Regions from separate parts of the Alicyclobacillus sp. CIJ1 genome, predicted to be linked through region 1. Evidence: riboswitches for the same ligand, from Rfam matches in the RefSeq annotation. Region 1 holds a riboswitch; the other holds the start of a gene.

Region 1 (4,358 bases):
GATGGGTCCAAAAAGGAGCAATGGCCCCGTCACCGGCGCGAAAAACACGGTGAAGCCCAGGAGCAAGCCGAGCATACCGCCCCACAAGGCGCCAAATTTGCTGCCTTCCTTGGCCACGCCGCGGATGGTCGTGAAGCCAAGCGGGCGATCTTCGATCGAGAAATTCTTCCCGACTAATGAAATATGCTCCGCCGGGATCTGCCTTTCTAGTAACATTTCGACCGCCTTTTCCGCGTCGACATAGGTCTTGTATGTCGCAGCGACATGATCGGTATGGCGATCGTGCAATCCTTGCGACGATAACGCTTGATTTTCGGTTGGTTCCATTGGCACACTCCTCTATCGCCTGCGCAGACTCGGACAGCCCCAGTGTATCAGGGCCCAAACGCAGGAGCAAATCCGGGGGACTTCCACGGTGTTCCATCGAGCCTCGCAGAGGGCAATGGGCAGAAGGAGGGCAGAAGAAAGAGGCATAACTGTGCGTGAACATAATTGCGAGTGAACCAAAAATGGCGAGGGCTCAAAACCCTCGCCATTTTTGCGTTTGTTGGCGGAGAGGGTGGGATTCGAACCCACGGTGCCCTTGCGGACACGGCGGTTTTCAAGACCGCTGACTTCAACCACTCGCCCACCTCTCCACATGACAACGAAGGAGAGGCCAAACCTCCCCTCCAAATGGAGCGGAAGACGGGATTCGAACCCGCGACCCTCGCCTTGGCAAGGCGATGCTCTACCCCTGAGCTACTTCCGCATATGTCCACGTCCGAACGCAGCTATACTTTACATCGACGTTGAGACGCGTGTCAACTCCTCCAGGCGCTCTACAACTCCACAAAACGTCACAAAGGTGAGCGCCGGTCCCGGAAATTTCGATACAAATGGCCGCGCCCCGAGCGCTATAATATCGTCAAGGCGAGTTCATCAACAAGGGGAGATCCGGGTTGCCAGCCATTCCGCAGTGGGTTGTATATGCTGCCGCCGTCGTGTTCCCCATTCTGGCCTTTGCACTGACACCGCCAAGCATATGGGTCAACCGACTCGTTTCGTCGCTGTCCATCCATCCAACGTTTGATGTCTCCCGTGTGACATCGGTCAACGTGTACGGAACGGAACTACGTGGACGTGATCGCGACCGGTTTCTTCACGCATTTAACCAGGCAGATTTCCTGTTTGAGCGGGGGATGATCCCCGAACTCAACTATAATCCGATTTTTATCCGCGTCAAAGAGGGTAAGCGGATGTATGAGTTCACCGCGTACCTCTACGGGGACGGCATGGTCCAAATGGTCCGGCACAAGCGGAAAAAGAACGTTCCCTACCGCGTGTCATCTCAGCAGTTGGAGATGGTGCTCCAATCCTGCGTCCGGGATCCCTGGTGGGTGAGCTGAGGCACGAGCCGAGCTTCAAGCGGATTTCAAGCATGGTGTGTTAGGTTACAACCGTACCGCGCTTATTCCAGTTTCGGTACGGAGGTGGCAACGATGCCAATGTTCCTGCATCGGAAGGCCCTTGTTGGTTCGGCCGCTGTTCTGTCGACCCTCGCCGCGGGCGGCGGTGTGGTCTTTGCAGCGGTTGACCGCGGTCACGAATCTGTGCGCGCAGCCAGCGAGCAATCGGGATCGCCGATGCGCGCGGATCGTCAAATCTTGCGCACGCTGAGGCAAGACCTTGTGAGCGAAGCGGCACAGGAACTCCATCTCACCCCAACCGCTCTTCGCCAGGACTTGCGAGAAGGCAAGACGATGGAACAGCTCGCCGCGCAAGCGGGCATCTCTACGTCCACGCTTATCTCGAATCTCGAAAGCAAGGCCCAGTCAGACATTCAAGCCGACGTTGCGAACGGAACCCTCACGAGCGCACAAGCTTCGAAAATCGAATCGAAGGTGGATCTCGCCATTCAAGCGTGGATGAACGGAAAGTGGCCGACTGGATGGGACAAGATGCGTCCGCGCGGAGCCGGCGTGTGGCGCCGAGAATTGATTGCGACTGCCGCGCAGGACTTGCACCTGTCGACCTCGTCGCTCATCGCCGATTTGCGTAAGGGGCAAACCCTCGCCGAGATAGCTGCGGCACAGGGCGTCTCCACGTCGACGCTCATCTCCGACCTCGAGAATGCGGCGCAAGCCGACATCCAAAAAGCCGTTTCCAATGGAAAGATCACCGCGAGCGAGGCGCAGGCGATATTGGGGCGGATCGACACGTGGATCACGGACTGGGTCAACGGCACGCTCCCCCATCCTTCAGGCGCCCATCTGCCAGGCGGGCAACCGACATCGTCGACAACCGGTTCCAATACGGCTTCCAACGCGTGAAGTGCAGTTCCTCCACGGCCCCGATGTCGAGTCGGGGCCTTTGCTTTGGCCCCCGGATGGTGTCCCGATGTCCCTTCGCGTCGGTCGCTTGATGATGTTCCGCGGAGTTCCGTGAAGTTCCCAAGCTCCAAGATCACCCTTTGACTTTCCACAAGGAACCGTATCGAAGAAACCAATTTACCTGTGGCTCTTCCTTTTAAGGCATTCATCCTCCGCCCGATCCATGATTCTCGTAATGAATGAGCTTGCGCTTCCTGTTACGCTTTCAGTGCACCACTCACACCAAGATTACGCCGAATCCTGCGAAACGCAGGTACGGGGGACAAGCGGGCTTGACGCCCAGGGGTGAATTGCGCCTCGTGCGCATAGGGGGACTCTTCCACCCGAACCCGTCAACTAACCTCGGAGGCTACAGGAGGAGAAGCATGCTGCCGAAACGAACGTCCCTTGGAGCGATTGCCGCGACGGCCGCCACTCTTGCAACGCTGACCATGGGCGGCTGCACAGCCCTCGCGCAAACTTCGTTGCCCCCTGGGGTTCATCTCGATCCGTCCATTCGACCTCTCGCTTCAGAAAACGCGTCTTACCAACAGAAAACGCAGGCGGTCCTGGAAGTGGCCGAAAGCAAGATCGGCACGCCCTACATCTGGGGGCACAACGAAGACCGCGGTCAGTACGGATTTGACTGCTCGAACTTTGTGGAGTACGTCTATCACCACGCTCTCGGGTATCGCTTTACGACCTCGTCACGCCTTCAATACCTCGAAGTAGGCTGGCGCGTCCCGTACAGCGACCTGAAGCCTGGCGACCTGCTCATCTTCGACGACGGCGGGCATGTCGGGATTTACGCGGGCAATGGAGAAATGATCCAGTGCGGCGGCGGGCTCGGACGCGTCGGCTTCCTCAGCGTGCGGCCGGGATCGTACTGGTATCGGCACCTGTCGGCTGTTCGACAAATGTACACTTGAACCCTAAAGTCGCCCGGCCGCTGGCACCATCCGCTTCGGCCGGGCCCATCCATTCTATAGCCCCCCTTGCGTTGCATAATTTGCCCTTCTATGCACATCTTACAACCATGAACCGATCCCGATGCATAGGTATGTGCCTCACACTCGTCTGTGCAGCCGCTTGTTGGTGCTCGAGCGCCGCGCCGGCGCGCGGAACGACGGTGGCGAAGCAGGCGCACGCGACCGCCCACGCGCAGTCGGTGTCGTGGCGATCCGAGCCGGAGGCCATCACGGTGTTCGGCCGCAGCTACGACATTCGCCGGTGTCGGAAGCTCACCGACACGTTTGTCGTCACGGCCTACAACCTGGATCGCTTCTCCACCGGAAAGGACCCTGGCGATCCCGGCTTCGGAGTGACGAGCACCGGGCGGCCCGCCGTGATCGGACGGACCGTTGCCGTCGATCCGGCGGTGATCCCTTACGGCAGCCTGCTCTATATCGAGGGCGTGGGCTGGCGAATCGCGGAAGACACGGGAGGTGCCATTCGAGGCCATCACATCGACGTGCTCATGCCGTCGCGGAAACATGCCTTGCAGTTTGGGGTGAAGCGCAACTGCCGGGTGACCGTGTACATCCCGGACGATCTCGACGACGTCTAGTGGTTGCGCAAAAACTCGCGAATCTGGTCCATGAAGGGAGCGAACAGATCCGCGTAGCGCGAGACGGCCTCGCGCACGTCCTTCGGCGTGATGCGGGCGTGATCGCGAAGCAGGCGAGATCGGAAGTCGATCACGCCGGTGAAGACATCGAACCACCGAGCGTCGAGGACCTCTTCCTCGACGAGGACTTTGACGATATCGGCGTAGCCGCCGGGATCGCGCATCACAAGCGCGTCGATGATGAGCGACGCGATGTCGGTGACGTACTCGACGCTGGTCCACAGCGCGCGCTCGGCGGCGAGCCGCCACGTGAGATCTTCTTCCCACGCGTCCTCTCGCTCGGCCAATTCCCCCAACCACGCGGCCCGAGCGCTGAGGGCTTCGAGCCACGCCTCAATTTGCCGCTTATGATCCTTCGTCAGAAACACCGTCTCACCTCA
Region 2 (4,358 bases), on a different contig from region 1:
TGCATGGTCTTGTACGCTCGGAACCCGAGTTTTCGTGCCGCCTCTTGTTGGAGACTGCTCGTCGTGAACGGCGCAGCGGGATTTCGCTTCCGCTCGGATTTCCTGACCCGACGCACGATCAGTGAATGGCCTTCCACACGGGCCAACAGTTCGCGCACGGCCTCTTCGTTCGGAAGCGGTGTCTTTTCCTCACCATAACCATGAAAGCGAGCGACGAGCTTCTTTCCGTGTACTTGGCCGTGGGCGTCGACAGTCCAGTATTCCTCAGGCTGAAACGCTCGAATTTCGTTTTCGCGGTCGACAATGAGCCTGAGCGCCACTGACTGCACGCGGCCTGCAGAGAGGCCCTTTTTCACCTTTCGCCACAGCAACGGACTCAGCTTGTAGCCTACAAGACGATCCAGAATGCGCCGCGTTTGTTGCGCGTTGACGAGATCCAGGTTGATCTTCCTCGGATGTTGAAACGCCTGTTTGACTGCGTCCTTCGTGATCTCGTGAAACACGACACGACAGTCATCGTCAGGATTGAGATCGAGCAGATGTTGCAGGTGCCAAGCGATGGCTTCCCCTTCGCGATCAGGGTCCGCCGCGAGATAGACCTTTTTCGCCTTCTTACTCGCCTCGCGGAGCGCCTTGATGACATCGCCCTTCCCGCGGATGGTAATATATTTCGGTTCGAAACCATGTTCCACGTCGACGCCGAGTTGGCTCTTGGGCAAGTCTCGCACGTGGCCCATGGAGGCTTTCACTGTGTACTTGCTCCCCAGATACTTCCCAATCGTCTTCGCCTTGGCAGGCGACTCGACGATGACCAGATAGTCTGACACGCCACGATCCTCCATTCGTCGCAGCCTTGGCAAACCCTGTCCTTGGTTCAAACCATATTATCACCGGGATCCTTTCCTTTGCAAACGGTGGACGCGCCGTCCCTCACTTTGCGCAGCTTGCGTGCGCGCGCCGTTTCGTCCTGGACAGATGGAGCGAAAGTTCCAGTTGTGCTGTCCACTTCGTGAATGGTAACGTGAAGGCAAAGGCGGATCGCGCCGTCCATCCGTTGGCAAGGTGGTTCATATCCTTATGAAAATAGGTACGCACCATGGAAAGTTCCATGCCGATGAAGTGTTCGCCGTCGCGATACTCAAAGCGATTTATCCAGACGCCCGCATCGTCCGCACCCGAAATAAATCGGTGCTGGCGCAATGCGATCTCGTCGTCGACGTCGGCGGCGGCCCTTACGATCACCACAGCGTGCAAAAGGTACATCGCCCGAACGGCATTCCCTACGCTTCCGCCGGCCTCATCTGGCGCGATTTTGGCGACCGATTTCTGGAATCCCTTGGTGTGGAGCGGGAAGAGGATCGAGCGCTGATATCCAGCAACATCGACGACAAACTCTTTCAGGCTATCGACGCGATCGACAATGGAATCGACCTAGAGCGGGACATGCGAATCAAGGGAATCTCGGAGCTCGTGAGTTCCTTCAATCCGCCGTGGAATTCGCAGGAGGACGAAAACCGAGCCTTCGAGCGAGCTTTAGACTTTGCTACGCAGATTCTCATGAACTACGCGAACCACGAGATCAGCCGAATTCAGGCGACGGAGATTGTGAAAGCGGCTTATGCGGCTCGCAAGGAGCCTGCGCTTTTGGTCTTGCCAACCTGTTGCCCCTGGACAGAAACTCTGCTCGAAATGGACCCCGCTGGCGAAGTGCTCTATGTCGCCTTTCCGGATAAGACCGGCCAATATCGCCTTCAGGTTGTGCCCAAAGGTCCCGGGACATTCGAAGCTCGCAAGCCTTTGCCGAGCGAATGGGCGGGCAAAGAAGGCGAGGAGCTTGTATCCATTTGCGGCGTCGAAGATGCGGTGTTTTGCCACCCCGCGCGATTCATCGCGGGCGCAGAGACGCTGGACGGCATCCTGCAGATGGCGGAAGAAGCGTTGGCGGCCGAACCATCGAATCCCTGAGGCCGCGATGCAATCCGAAGAAAATGGAGAGCCAGAGTTCGGTAGTGAACCGAACCTGGCTCTTTTGGGCAACGTGTGCCGCTGCTCACTTCGCAAAGACGAGGTGACCAATCTTGCTAACCACAGGCTGACTCCAAACCCAGCTTCCAGAAGGCGTCTCGGAAGGATTGTAGAACACAAGCGCCCCTGGGACGACATCGTCACCGTTCAGGACGTCGAGTGCAGCCTGGACATTCTGCGCGTCGGGTTGCGAATAGATATAACCGTTCGCGACACTTTCAAACTGATAGTGACCGTCGCTCACTTGAAAAACGACCTGCTGCACCGTGTTCCCGTATCCACCCGCTTGAATTCGATGCATGATGACGTCGCCGACAGCGATCTGCGCCTGAAGTGGCTCTCCTCCGGCTTCCGCGTGAATGACGTGCTCCAACCAGTAGAGTTCGCTGCTTGTCGCGGAGGTGGATGCGGCAACATGGGCCTGAGGGACGTGCGAAGACCGAGATAGGCCGACCGGCACACGGACCGTGGATCCAACCTGGAGATTTAAGGGATTCACGGCGGGATTGGCGGCTAACATTTCGCTGGTCGAAACGCCAAATCGCTTCCCAAGGAGAAACAGCGTGTCTCCTCGTTTGACCGTGACGTTTTCGACATGGGGAACCTTTACGGAACTGCCGATCTGCAGATTCTGCGGGTTGACGTCCGGATTTGCGGCCTCCACAAGCTGCACAGGCAGGCCGTGCGAGTGCGCAATCGTCCACAGCGACTGCCCTGGCTCTACGGTGACGGTCTCCGCAGAGGCGTTCGACACACTGAGTGCCGCGGTCGCGACCATGGCACACCCTGCGATCCAAGTTCGAAACGGCATGTCATCCATCCTCTCGTTTACGCCTCCGAGGTTAGTTGTCGGGTTCGGGTAACGAGTCCCCTTCGCGCCCCTCGGCGCGATTCACCCCAAGGCCAAAGGCCTTCAGTCCCCCGTACGCGCCCTTGCGCGATTCGGCAAAGTCTTGGACGGCGACCATCATATCAGCCTGTACGACCGGAGAAAACCCAAACTTGTTGACATCTGAGGTGCTTCTAACCGATGGATCTACTCGGTTCCACGCATCGTGTTCGGCGAAATCGCGACCAGTGTGCCATATCCCGTGAGTTCCCAGACGTGCTTGGCCGCTCGAATCGGAAGCTCCACGCAGCCAGCGCTCTGTGGCTTGCCGTACGTCTGACGCGGGAAGCCGTGGATGGCCTGTTCTCCATAGAAGAAGCTCACGTACGGCACATGCTCCACTCGGTAAGGCCGGCCGCTTGGGCCGATTCCTTGCATCGTCTGTTCTCGGTTTCGCAGAAAGATGGCGTGAATCCCGGATTGAGTCGGGGTGGCCGGCAGGCCGGTGCTGCACGGCGTTTCAAAGACGACGCCACGTCCATCTTCCCATACGCGAAGCCGCTCAGGGAGCGATTGGTCGACCAACACCATCCGATACGGATGGGTTGCCGTGAGACCTAACGCCCATGCGAGTTCGAGTGTCCGACGAACACGAGGTCCGGTGTACCCATCCACACGAAGGCCGTGATCGGCCTCGAATTGCATCACCGCGCCCTTCGTGATCTCTGTGTACTGCTCCGGATTCCACGTCCGTTCAAGTTCGATGGGGACATTGGGCGAATTCCACGTCCAATAGCCGATTGGAACGCGACCCCAGTCCTGAGGATAGAGGCGCTCGGTCGGTAGGATCGCGTGATACCTGCACGGGAGATAGCCGAGTTCACTAAGGACAACGTGCAAGCTCCAAATCGGTTCGCCGCGATCGCCCACTGTCCAGACCAAAGACGTCGGAGGGCCGGTGAAACTCCGCATCCCAGGCTGAGCATCATTCATCAAGTCGGGTGTGGCGCCCGCGCAATGAGGTTCGTTCGCCCACATGCTCAGGAGGGCCGATGCGCTCACCGCGAAGATGCGAGCCAAGGCCACGAATACACTGCGACGCCCCTTCATGCTCATCGTCCTCCCACCTTCCTCATGTAGGATGGACGATGGGACGCACGAAGAGTATTCCATTGATTGGCTTATGAGCCGGACGGCGCTCGGTTCGGCCGAATGTGATACGTTCCATCTGGGTGGCGCGTGACCATCGAAGCGAGTTCCATCTCGAGAAGCGCGCCGAAGACATACCCGAGGTCGAGATGGGCGACGGCGGCGAGCTCACCCGCGCGAATGGGCTGATGCCGTGCGAGCGCCTGATAGCAGGGCTCGAGGTGCGCAGGCACCTTCTGGGGTCCTCCGTTCTCGACGTCCGTCTGCTCCGGAAACAGATCATGGGGATCCACGAGCGGGATGGCCCCGTCGAAAAGCAGACGGTTGACACCCCGACTGGCCCGCGACGTGATGG

The links. Region 1 has a riboswitch for cyclic di-AMP ahead of AC27E8_RS14255 (C40 family peptidase). Riboswitches for the same ligand answer to the same signal wherever they lie in the genome.
Region 2: it holds a riboswitch for cyclic di-AMP, as region 1 does, so the genes downstream of both, AC27E8_RS08255 (cell wall hydrolase) here and AC27E8_RS14255 (C40 family peptidase) in region 1, are expected to answer to the same signal.

What each region holds. Positions count from the first base shown of each region.
Region 1 covers NZ_BAAJPH010000143.1:241,397-245,754, reverse strand. The annotation lists gene AC27E8_RS14280 (general stress protein) at 1-327, opposite strand, end outside; tRNA gene AC27E8_RS14275 (tRNA-Ser) at 549-638, opposite strand; tRNA gene AC27E8_RS14270 (tRNA-Gly) at 677-751, opposite strand; gene AC27E8_RS14265 (YfmQ family protein) at 942-1,388, shown strand; gene AC27E8_RS14260 (hypothetical protein) at 1,482-2,312, shown strand; cyclic di-AMP (ydaO/yuaA leader) riboswitch at 2,594-2,738, shown strand; gene AC27E8_RS14255 (C40 family peptidase) at 2,738-3,280, shown strand; gene AC27E8_RS14250 (3D domain-containing protein) at 3,481-3,918, shown strand; gene AC27E8_RS14245 (DUF86 domain-containing protein) at 3,915-4,346, opposite strand; gene AC27E8_RS14240 (NUDIX domain-containing protein) at 4,351-4,358, opposite strand, start outside.
Region 2 covers NZ_BAAJPH010000103.1:131,396-135,753, forward strand. The annotation lists gene topA (type I DNA topoisomerase) at 1-827, opposite strand, end outside; gene AC27E8_RS08250 (MYG1 family protein) at 1,078-1,965, shown strand; gene AC27E8_RS08255 (cell wall hydrolase) at 2,051-2,836, opposite strand; cyclic di-AMP (ydaO/yuaA leader) riboswitch at 2,842-2,983, opposite strand; gene AC27E8_RS08260 (L,D-transpeptidase) at 3,062-3,964, opposite strand; gene dprA (DNA-processing protein DprA) at 4,036-4,358, opposite strand, start outside.